One region of the Gordonia sp. C13 genome, then DNA from elsewhere that is predicted to be linked to it. Evidence: riboswitches for the same ligand, from Rfam matches in the RefSeq annotation. Region 1 holds a riboswitch; the other holds the start of a gene.
What was found. A riboswitch is a leader RNA that binds a small molecule or an ion and turns the genes downstream of it on or off. The one in region 1 is predicted to bind S-adenosylmethionine.

Region 1 (5,850 bases):
CACCCGCTCGACCGCGGCCTTGCTGTCGGTTCCTGACATGCTCATCGGCACCCGCACTCTCTGAGTTGACCCACCACGGCGTCCAAGGCGGGTCTCGCGTCCGCCGGCGAGGTGCCACCGGACATGAGGGCGAACGACAGCACGCGGCCATCGATCGTTTGGACTATGCCCGTCAACGAACTGACGCCGGTGAGTGTTCCGGTCTTCGCGCGCACCCATCCGGCACCGGGTGTCGTGGCAACCGGGAAACGGTCGGCGAGTGTGCCCGTACCGGCGGCGATCGGCAGACCGTCGAGCATCGGTCGCAGCTTCGGATGCGAGGCTCCGCTGGCCGCTGTCATCACGGCGTCGAGCAGCGCAGGCGTCGTGCGATTGGCGTAGGAGATGCCCGACGCGTCGGCCAGCGTGGTGCCCTTCCACTGGTCGGGGAAGGTGGTCGACAGGACCTGCCCGATCGCGTCGACGCCGGCGGCAAGGGTCGCGGGTCCGCCGCGATGCACCGACAATTCGACCGACAGCGTCTCGGCGAGCACGTTGTCGCTGTAGCGGAGCATGTCGTTGACCCGGGTCACCAGCGGTGCGGACTCCACCTTCGCCACGACGCGGTCGCCGGCGGGTGCGGACGCCTCGGTCACCGGCGCATCGACGCCGAGCGCTGCGGCCAGAGCCTCGCCGGCCATGATCCCGGGCGTCGCAGACCGCGGCGAGTACTCGTCGAGCGGTTCGAGGCGGCCGCCGTCGACCATCAGCGACTCAATCGGTGCGATGTCGCCGCCCTGGATGTCCCGACGGTCCCAGGTCCGGTCCATCGTCGGGCCGGAGAAGGCACTCAGGTCAACCGCCACCGAGGTGACCGGGATGCCGGCCTGTTTGATCTGCTCGGCGAGGTCGGCGATGCGGGCGGGTTCGCTGTAGAAGGTGTCGGCATCGGCGGGCTGCGCGGTCAGGGTCGGATCGCCGGCGCCCTTGAGGATCACCTGTCCGTTCGACCCGGCGACAACCGTCGTGGTCAGGCGCGCATCGTGCGGCATGGCCTCGAGGAAGGCCGCGGCCGAGAGCACCTTGTCGTTCGACGCCGGGATGCGCGGACGGGTGGGGTTGCGCGACCACAGCACCTCGCCGGTCAGCGAGTCCGAGATCATGCCGCTCAGGACGCCGAGCGCCGGATTCCGCAGCGCGGGAGCGATCGCCTGGGACACCCCGGCCGGGGTCGGGGCCGGAGCGGTGGCGGCGACCGGGTCGATCTGCGGGTCGAGGGAGATCGCGGCGGGCTGCGGCGGGATACCCGGCGGCAGCTCGGCCTCCTTGTCCAGGCGGAGCGCCACGACCACGGCGGCGGTCGACACCAGCGCGAGGACCACGACGGCGACGATCGTCCACCAGAGGAGTCTGCGACTGCGGGGTCTGCCATCACGACCTGCGGGTCTGGTGGTTGCGCCCACGAAGCCTCCGGATCTCTCGCACTGCCCTTACCGATACTGCACTGACCGACCGATACGCCACTGGCCGAAATGTCGGATATGCGCGACCCGAGGATCCGAAACACCCGCGAACTGCGGGGGTACGAAGCCCGAGGTCGTGGGACTAACAGTATCGTTGTTGCGACGCGCGGCCATCTGGGCCGTCCGGCGATCACACCCCCGATCCGCAACTGCCAGGAGGAACAGTGGAATTCGATGTGACCATCGAGATCCCCAAAGGTGGCCGAAACAAGTACGAGGTCGACCACGAGACGGGGAAGGTCTACCTCGACCGCTACCTGTACACCTCGATGGGCTACCCGGCCGACTACGGCTACATCGACGGCACCCTCGGCGAGGACGGCGACCCGCTCGACGCGATGGTCCTGCTGCCCGAGTCGGTTTTCCCCGGCATCATCGTGCGCGCCCGCATCGTCGGCATGTACACGATGACCGACGAAGCCGGCGGCGACGACAAGCTGCTGTGCGTGCCCGCCGGTGACGTGCGCTGGGACCACATCAAGGACATCTCCGACGTGTCGGAGTACGAGCTGGGTCCGATCTCGCACTTCTTCGAGCACTACAAGGACCTCGAGCCCGGCAAGGAGGTCCAGCCCGGCGGTTGGGTCGGCCGGGAAGCCGCCGAGAAGGTGGCCCAGGAGGCCATCGACCGTCTCGCCGCTCACCCGCACGACGCCAACGAGCCCTCGCGCGGCTGACGCCACCCGAGCAGTCGTTCACGACCGCCGACGACACACGCTGTCGTCGGCGGTTCGTGTTCTCCGGGGTGAACCACAATCGCCGCCTCCGGCCACATCGCCACGTACAGAAGGCGATCGTGAGCCGGCGGCGGCGATTCTGCGTTCGGTCTGGCCCGAAACCTAGGCGACCCGGTGGCGCACGTCCGCGAAGACCGGGAGCACCTGCTCGCGGATTCGACGGTCGGTGGCCGACCCGTCGATCGGGACCAGGATCACCGCGTCGGCGACCTCGGCGGCATAGACGTCGCGCAGGAGCGTGATCAGGCCGTGGGTCGTGCCGACGTAGCGAATGGTATCGGAGTTGTCGGTCGCGGCTCCGGCCTGCGCAACGGCGGCACGTGCCGATGCCGCGTGCGGCGCGATGGCCACCTCGACCTCGAGGGCGACGACGAAGTTCGCCTGGTCATGGGTGCCGGCCCGCAGCAGCGAGCGCGCCCGCTGGGCGTCCCGCAGGGTCTCGCGACGCACGACGATCGGGAAGGTCTGGGCGACGGCATCTCCCGCGATCGCGACCTGGAAGCCGGGACGGCCGATGGTGACGGCGTTGCGCGGTGTGTCGAGTTGGATGGTCATGCGGGGTACCCCTCGTCGAGTTCTGGTCGGGTGGTGGTCGTGGTGGCGCAGAGCGTGCCGAGTGCGTCGAGCAGGCGGTCGATGTCGTCGGAGGTGGTGCCCGCACCGAAGCTCGCGCGGACGGCACCTTCGGGATGGCCGAGGCGTTTGAGCAGCGGGTGGGCGCAGAACTTGCCGTCCCGCACACCGATTCCGTGCTCGCTGCTCAGATACTCGGCCGCGACCCGCGGTGCGACGCCGTCGACGGTGAAGCCGGCGATGCCGACGCGGTCGGTCGAGTCGGTGAAGATCTGCAGCGGACGTACGCCGTCGATGTGGGCGAGACCGGCGTCGAGGCGTTCGCAGAGCCGGAGTTCGTGGAGGCCGATGGCCTCCGGGCCCAGCTCGGCCAGCGCGGCGCACGCCTCGGCGATCGACACGGCGCCGAGCACGTTCGGCGAGCCGGCCTCGTGGCGGGCGGCGCCGGTGTGCCAGGTGGTCCCGGCCGAGCTCTCTCCGCCGCCCAGCTCGACGTCGGCGGTCGCTCCCCCGCCGGCGAGGTACGGGTCGGCGGCGTCGAACCAGTCGGACCGTCCGATCAGGACGCCGGCACCGAACGGTGCGTAGGCCTTGTGACCGGAGAAGGCCAGATAGTCGATGCCGTGGCTGACGATCGAGATGGGGCGATGCGCGACGAGCTGCGCCGCGTCGACCAGGATTCGCGCCCCGTGGCGATGGGCGATCGAGGCGAGCCTGCTGATCGGCAGGACCTCGCCGGTGACGTTCGACGCAGCGGTCACCGCGAGCAGCGACGCCGGCTTCGAGGCGAGTTCGGACTCGATCGCGACAAGGGTGTCCTCGATCGTGTCGCAGGCGGTGACCACGCGAGCCCGATTCCGACCGTCCTTCGGTGCGCACCACGGCAGCAGGTTGGCGTGATGCTCGATGTCGAGGACCACGACGTCGCCGGGCGTGATGTGGGCTGCGAGGTTGATCGCGTCAGTGGTGTTACGGGTGAAGACGACGGTGTCGTCGACGCGGCCGCGGACGAAATCGCGCACGGTCTCACGCGCAGCCTCGTAGCGACGGGTGGTGACCTGCGATAGGTGACCTGCACCGCGGTGCACGCTCGCGTACTCACCGAGGGCGCCGGCGACCTGCGCGGCCACTGATGCCAGCGCCGGGGCGCTCGCCGCGTAGTCGAGATTGGCGTAGCTGACGCTGTGTCCGGCGGCGACGGGAACCTGCGCATCCGCACCGACAACCGGTGCGAGCGCGGGGATGGAGGGCGCCCGGTCCGGGATCGCGGGCCCCGCGGCACGGGTCGGGCGGACGATGGTGACGGGTGCCGAGAGCACAGCAGTCATGACAAGAACTCCTCGAGAATCCACACTTGCCGCATTCGGGTTCGAACGCAGCCAGGTCGTCACCCGGAGCACCCCACCGTGGAGGAGGGTTGCCGACCAGCGAGCCGGGGCTTGTCACTGGCACTCATGACCTGCGACAAGGTTCGCGGATCCCGGAGAAGGGTGTCAATTTAGATTCACCGTGATTCCTAGTTAGGACAGGCTTACCTGTACCCTGGCTGTCGTGTCATCGAGTGAGGTCTTCGTGTTGTCGCGTCCGCACGGCACCGTGCGGGGCGAAGGGGTGGTCCGGTCGTTCACCGACGTCGACGAGGCGTCCGCCGCGCTACGGGCGGGCGAAGTCGCGTCGCTGACCGGCGCGATCCCCTTCGATGTGCGCGACCCGGCGGCATTGATCGCCCCCGCACGACTCCGGACCGGCGAAGCACCGCTGCCCGGGACCGGCCCGCTGTCGCGACGAGCGATCTCGACCGTGCTCCACCCCGATGCCGACGAACATCGCGAACGTGTCGCGCACGCGATCAAGCGCATCGTCGCGGGCGACGTCGGAAAGGTGGTGCTCGCGCGCAGCGTCGATCTCGTCCTCGACGAGGGGGTCCGGCCCGACGAGTTCATCGACGCCCTGGCCGGCGGCAACGCCGGACACAACGCCTTCGGCGTGGATGTCGGCGCCGCGACGGGTTCGGGCACCTGGCTGGTCGGCGCGAGTCCAGAAGTCCTGCTTCGCAAGTCGGGTTCGACGGTGACCTGTCACCCATACGCAGGTTCGGCGGCGCGGTCGGCCGACCCCGCCGTCGACCGTGCCACCGCCGACGAATTGCTCGCTTCGGCAAAGGATCTCGCGGAACACGCCTTCGTCGTCGACCACCTGCGCGAACGCCTGGGACTTCTCTGCGACGACATCGACGCGCCGTCGGAGCCGAAGCTCGAGTCCACCGGCGAGGTCTGGCACCTGGCCACCCCGATCCGCGCAACACTCCGCGACCCGGCGACCACCGCCCTCGATCTCGCGCTGCTCCTCGGCCCCACTCCCGCGGTGTGCGGAACCCCGAGTGATGTTGCCGCACAGATCATCCGGGACGTCGAGGGCGACCGCGGTTTCTACGCCGGCGCGGTCGGCTGGTGCGACGCCGCCGGCGACGGCGAGTGGATGGTGACCATCCGCTGCGCCGAACTCGCCGCCGATGGTCGGAGCCTGCGCACCTGGGCGGGCGGCGGCATCGTCGAACACTCCGACCCGCAAGCGGAACTGGAGGAGACCGCGTTCAAACTGCGGACCGTGCTGAACGCGCTAGGGATCGCGGAGCTGCCCTAGCGCTGTGTGAACCCACCATTTTTCGGCAAACCCAGCACCCCGAGGGGTGGTGGCTCTGCCGAAAAGGGTGGGTTTACCCGTCAGCCGAGCGCCTGATCCAGGTCCGCAAGCAGGTCGTCGATGCCCTCGAGGCCGACCGAGAGGCGGACGACCGAGTCGCTGAGACCGATCGCTGCCCGTCCCTCGGGCCCCATCGCGCGATGCGTGGTGGTGGCCGGGTGGGTGATGAGCGACTTGGAGTCACCGAGGTTGTTGGAGATGTCGATGACCTTCAGCGCGTTGAGGACCTCGAAGGCGCGCTTCTTGCCGTCGATGCCGTCGTGGTCGTTGAGCTCGAAGGTCACCACGGTGCCGCCACCGGACATCTGGCTCTTGGCCAGCTCGAACTGCGGATG
Region 2 (5,850 bases), on a different contig from region 1:
CCGGAGCGCGCCGAGTTCGGTCAGCGGGTCGGTGATCGTCATGCCCGACAGGCTCGGCAGCACGCGGATCAGCGAAACGACCGTCGCGACGCCGATGACGACGACGATCGCGAACGCGGTGCGCCAACCGAACGTCTCCCCCAGCCAGGCCGCAGCAGGCACGCCGACGACGTTCGCGACCGACAGGCCGAGCATCACCTGCCCGACTGCCTTGGCCCGATTCCGCGGACCTGCCATGTGCGCAGCGACCAGCGCCGCGACGCCGAAGTACGCGCCGTGCGGGAGACCGGCGACGAATCGCGCCACCAGGAGGAGCCCGTACGACGGCGCCAGGACGGTGGCGAGGTTTCCGACGGTGAACGCCACCATCAGGGAGATCAGCAGGACCCGCCGCGACATCCGCGCCGTGAGTGCGGCGATCAGCGGAGCGCCCACCACCACACCGAGTGCGTAGGCCGAGATGACGTGACCGGCGGTGGGTTCGGAGACACCGAGTGAACCGGCGATGTTCGGCAGCAGACCCATCGCGACGAACTCGGTGGTTCCGATTCCGAAACCGCCGAGGGCGAGCGCGAGGATGGTCAGCCTGCGGGCTCTGCTCGAGATCCCCGAGGAGGGGCGCTCTGCGACGTCCGACGTCGCGTCGTCGAGCACGTCGATGGCGAGGTCGTCCGGTGCACCGGTGGTCGTCGTGGGGGCTTCAGGCACGCCTCATGCCAACCGGCACTCCGGCACCACCATTCCCCGGCGGCCGGTGAGTTCGTTCACACAGCAAACGACCAGTCGTTGTACAGCGCCTACTCCGAGCCGGAATCACCGCCGGAAGAACTGTCCGAACCGCCACCGCTGCCGTCGGAGCTGCTGGAATCCGAGCCACTGCCACCGGAGTCCGACTTCGAACCTCCGCTACTGCTGTCGCCGCCGCCGGAAGCGCTCGAATCCGAGCCCCCGGAGCCCGAGCCGGAGCCGCTATCGGAACCGCTCGAATCCGAGGCCCCGGAGTCGGTGCTGCCGGAATCGTCGGTGTCGCTGTCAGGACCACCCGCACCCGAGGCGCCGTCATCCGACGACGGCCCGGCCGACGAGTCGGTCTCCGACCGCGTGACGCCCGGGTCGGTGCCGCCGGTCGACGAGTCGGTCCCGTCTCCACCACCGGCCGGGGTGTTGTCGTGGTCGGTGACCGGCGCCGAGGTGTCCGTGCCCGCAGACGGGTCGCCGATCGACTGACCGTCGGCCACCTCGGTGACCGCGGGCGAACCGCTACCGCTGCCCGACGCCTCGACTTCTGGAGCCGTGGTCTCGGGATCGTCGTCGACCGTGGCGACGAACCGGGCCAGCGCCACCGATGCCGAGGAGTCATCGTCGGCCGGCAGTGCAAGGGTGTTCGGCTGCGAGGTGATCGACGGTCCGACGATCGCGCCCGCCCAGTACCGCACGAAGTTCACCGGCAGCAGCACGATGCTGCGCACGCTGTCCGCGAGAGCAGTCACACCGCGCATGAGTCGTGCCGGGGACAGACTGACGATGCCCTGCAGGATGTCCTCGAACACGAAGAGGTCGGGCAGGTAGGCGCCGTAACCGAGTTGCGGCAGCGGGGGCAGGAAACCCTGGACCAGCCGCACGACGGGTTGCAGATTGGCCAGCGTGATGCCGAGCGGCAGGCCGATCGTCGGACGGCCGGACAGGAAGTCGCCGATCTCGCCGGTGTACCCGATGTCCTTCGCCCAGCCCTGGACCAGCTCGGCGAACGCCGACTTCGCCCCCACCATGCAGACCGTCCCGGACGGGGTCCCCGTGCCGCTGCACGAGACCGGCCGCGTATCCCACTGCGAGGCGGGGTCGCGGTACATCGCCCATGGATAGAGGAAGTGCTTCGTCTGGTATCCGAGGATGCCGTCGATGGCACCGATGGGGTCGTACAGCGGGTCCGGCAGGTCGCAGATGGGGTCGCCGTCGATGCACACCGAGACCACGCGATCGGAGACCGTCCCGAATCCCGCGTCCGCACCGTTCGCGCCGCGCGGGCCCGACATCGTCAGACCGGGGATCACACCGATCAGCGACAGCTCGATACCTCGCCCGGTCTTGTCGCCGGCGCGCCGCGGATCGGAATACAGCTCGCCGCTGATGACGTCCGGGTCGATGGTCACCATGACCGGGTTGCCCTCGTCGTCGAGGATCGGCTCGCCGTTCTCGTCGATCGCGGCGATCTCGCCGACCGTGCCGTTCCCGATCTCGGACAGCACGTCGCCGGCGACGCGGGCGCCCTGCGAATAGCCGGCCACGACGACGGGCTTGCCCTGACACTGTGACTGATAACCGGCAATCGCCGACTTGGTTGCCGCGGTCCCCTGCGCGACACCCGAGTCATAACCCGTCGCTCCCAGGGGCCACAGGGTCGTCGGATAGTCGGCGTAGATGACCTTGTAGGCGCCCTCGCCGGCGTACGGGGAGTTCGGGTCGGGGCTGTTGTCGGGGCCGAGCCCGGTGTAGCGCTGTTTGACGCCGACGAGGTGCTGCCCCTCCGGGTCGTTGGTGCCGCCCACGATGACGACCGCACCCGCGCCACACGAGTCCGCTTTCGCTTCCGGGACACCGCCGACCAAGCCGAAAGATGCGGCGACCGCCACGCCGGTCGCGGTTGCGATCAGAAACGACGTCCGACGCGACCTGAGATGCTCCATTGCCCCCACGAGGCCCACTCCTCACCACTCCCGGACACGCTTCAGGGATGAAGAGGCGTCTTCACCGGGGTTGACCGGAACTCTAAGGGGAGAAAGCGAACCTGACAGGACGCTGAGAAATGCTAACGATTCTGAACAGGTGATTCACGCTGCTCATCCGCCGATTTCACCCGCTCGGAGGACACGTCCACTACACGGTTCGGGTGGCTGACGAGGACTTCGATTCGGCGTGACCGGGAGGGTTCTCTGGCACTCACATCCGTGTTATATCCTTGTCGCCAGGTCATGAGTATCAGCGACAAGCCCCGGCTAGCTGATCGGCAACCCTCCAACCGCGGTGGGGTGCTCCGGGTGATGACCGGGTTGTGGGATCGCGGAAGCGAAGCCCCGGCAAGCGCGGGTCCGAAGGTCGGACCCCAACAGGGTCGAGTTTGGCCCTGCCGACCGTAGAAAGTGATCAACAGTCATGTCTGATGCCAACGAAGGCACCAATCCAGCCGACAACTGGAGCTTCGAGACCAAGCAGGTCCACGTAGGCCAGGCTGCCGATGCAGCCACCAACGCTCGGGCGCTGCCGATCTACCAGACCACCTCCTACGTCTTCAACGACACGCAGCATGCGGCGAACCTCTTCGGTCTCGCGGAGCCGGGCAACATCTACACCCGCATCATGAACCCGACCCAGGATGCGGTCGAGCAGCGGATCGCGGCCCTGGAGGGTGGCGTCGCGGCTCTGCTCGTCGCGTCGGGTCAGGCCGCCGAGACCTACGCGATCCTGAACATCGTCGAGACCGGCGGTCACGTGGTGTCGAGCCCCCGTCTGTACGGCGGCACCTACAACCTCTTCCACTACACCCTGCCGAAGCTGGGCGTCGAGGTGAGCTTCGTCGAGGATCCCGAGGACCCCGCGTCGTGGCAGGCCGCCATCAAGGACAACACCCGGGCGCTGTACGGCGAGTCGATCTCCAACCCCAACAACGAGATCCTCGACATCAAGGGCATCTCGGAGGTCGCACACCGCAACGGCCTGCCGCTGATCATCGACAACACCGTCGCCACCCCGTACCTGATCAATCCGCTGGCCCACGGCGCCGACGTCGTCGTCCACTCGGCCACCAAGTACATCGGCGGCCACGGCACCGCTATCGGCGGCGTGATCGTCGACGGCGGCACCTTCGACTGGCGCGTCCAGCGTGACGGCAAGGACCTGTTCCCCGGCTTCACCACCCCGGACCCCAGCTACCACGGTGCGGTCTTCGCCGACCTCGGCGCTCCGGCCTACGCCCTGAAGGCCCGCGTCCAGTGGCTGCGCGACACCGGTGCGGCAATCGCCCCGTTCAACGCCTTCCTGCTCGCCCAGGGTCTCGAGACCTTGAGCCTGCGCATCGAGCGCCACGTCTCGAACGCGCAGAAGGTCGCGAAGTTCCTGGAGGGCCACGCCCAGGTCGAGTCCGTCGCCTACGCCGGCCTCGAGTCCTCGCCGTGGTACCAGCGCGGCCAGGAACTCGCCCCCAAGGGCCAGGGTGCGATCATCGCCTTCGAGATCAACGGCGGTGTGGACGCGGGCAAGAAGTTCGTCGACGCCCTGAGCCTGCACAGCCATGTGGCCAACATCGGCGACGTCCGTTCCCTGGTCATCCATCCGGCCTCGACCACCCACAGCCAGCTGACCCCGGAGGAGCAGCTCGCCGCGGGTGTCACCCCGGGCCTGGTGCGCCTGGCCGTGGGTATCGAGGGAATCGACGACATCCTGGCGGACCTCGAACAGGGCTTCGCAGCCGCCAAATAGGACAGGTGAGGCAGTTTTGTCGGTGAGTATCGACCTGAACGCGCAAGCGTCTGATCAGCCCGACTGGGAATCGGTCCCGGACGGGAAGCTCGTCGGCATGAGCATCGGCTCACTGCCTCTCGACAGCGGTGAACGGATCGACAACGTCACCCTGGCGTTCCAGCGCTGGGGGACGTTGTCGCCGTCCCGCGACAACGTCATCCTCACCCTGCATGCCCTCACCGGCGACTCCCACGTCACCGGTCCCGCCGACGCCGAGCACGAGACGCCCGGTTGGTGGGACGGCCTCATCGGCCCGGGCCAGGCGATCGACACCGACGAGTGGTGCGTCATCTCGGCCAACGTGCTCGGTGGGTGCAAGGGATCGACGGGTCCTGGGTCCCTCGCCACCGACGGTCGACCCTGGGGTTCACGCTTCCCGCAGATCACCGTGCTCGACCAGGTCCGCGCCGAGGTCGCACTCCTCGACCGCCTCGGAATCCGCAGCGTCGGAGCAGTTCTCGGCGGTTCGATGGGTGGTGCCCGCGCGCTCGAGTGGGCCATCGAGTACCCCGATCGCGTCCGTAGCGCACTGGTGCTGGCAGTCGGCGCCCGCGCCACCGCCGACCAGATCGGCATCCAGACCACACAGATCGCCGCCATCAAGTCCGACCCGGCCTGGCAAGGCGGCAACTACCACGGAACCGGACAGACACCGCTGACCGGCATGGGCATCGCCCGCCAGATCGCACACCTGTCCTACCGCAGCGAACCCGAGCTCGACGAGCGGTTCGAGAACAAACCGCAGGGCGACGAGCAGCCGTTGCTCGGCGGTCGTTACGCCGTGCAGAGCTACCTCGAGCATCAGGCGTCGAAGCTGATGCAGCGCTTCGACCCGGGCAGCTACGTGGTGCTCACCGAGGTCCTCAACCATCACGACGTCGGCCGCAACCGCGGCGGCATCAAGAAGGCGCTCAACGAGTGCAAGGTCCCGGTCATCGTCGGCGGAATCGACTCGGATCGCCTGTACCCGTTGCGGTTACAGGCCGAGCTCGCCGAAGAACTGGGCAACTGCGTCGGCGGCCTGCAGGTCGTGCGATCGGACACCGGACACGACGGCTTCCTCACCGAGTTCGACGCCATCAGCGACCTGCTCAAGCGCACTGTCGAGCTCGCACGCCGCGACGCCTGATCCCGGCCCTCCCGGATTCCAGTAACCGGCCGCCAGCGCTCAGCGCGGGACGGGGACCGGGGTACTCGACGACGCCGGGGGTGCCGTGCGAACGGCTCCGGATTGCGGCGTCTCGTCACTGGGCGACGACCCCGACGACTGACTGGGTGCCGACTGGTACGGCGTCGGCTGGGTCAGCGGCGGCGGAGCCGGCGTGGTGTTGCGCG

Region 2: it holds a riboswitch for S-adenosylmethionine, as region 1 does, so the genes downstream of both, M1L58_RS07920 (bifunctional o-acetylhomoserine/o-acetylserine sulfhydrylase) here and M1L58_RS17115 (aminotransferase class V-fold PLP-dependent enzyme) in region 1, are expected to answer to the same signal.

What each region holds. Positions count from the first base shown of each region.
Region 1 covers NZ_JALPSY010000023.1:60,645-66,494, reverse strand. The annotation lists gene M1L58_RS17135 (zinc-dependent metalloprotease) at 1-45, opposite strand, end outside; gene dacB (D-alanyl-D-alanine carboxypeptidase/D-alanyl-D-alanine endopeptidase) at 42-1,361, opposite strand; gene M1L58_RS17125 (inorganic diphosphatase) at 1,667-2,179, shown strand; gene M1L58_RS17120 (hypothetical protein) at 2,342-2,794, opposite strand; gene M1L58_RS17115 (aminotransferase class V-fold PLP-dependent enzyme) at 2,791-4,140, opposite strand; SAM riboswitch class IV at 4,158-4,272, opposite strand; gene M1L58_RS17110 (isochorismate synthase) at 4,385-5,455, shown strand; gene M1L58_RS17105 (O-succinylhomoserine sulfhydrylase) at 5,536-5,850, opposite strand, start outside.
Region 2 covers NZ_JALPSY010000006.1:205,090-210,939, forward strand. The annotation lists gene M1L58_RS07910 (MFS transporter) at 1-708, opposite strand, end outside; gene M1L58_RS07915 (cutinase family protein) at 798-2,693, opposite strand; SAM riboswitch class IV at 2,966-3,087, shown strand; gene M1L58_RS07920 (bifunctional o-acetylhomoserine/o-acetylserine sulfhydrylase) at 3,151-4,473, shown strand; gene metX (homoserine O-acetyltransferase MetX) at 4,490-5,644, shown strand; gene M1L58_RS07930 (hypothetical protein) at 5,684-5,850, opposite strand, start outside.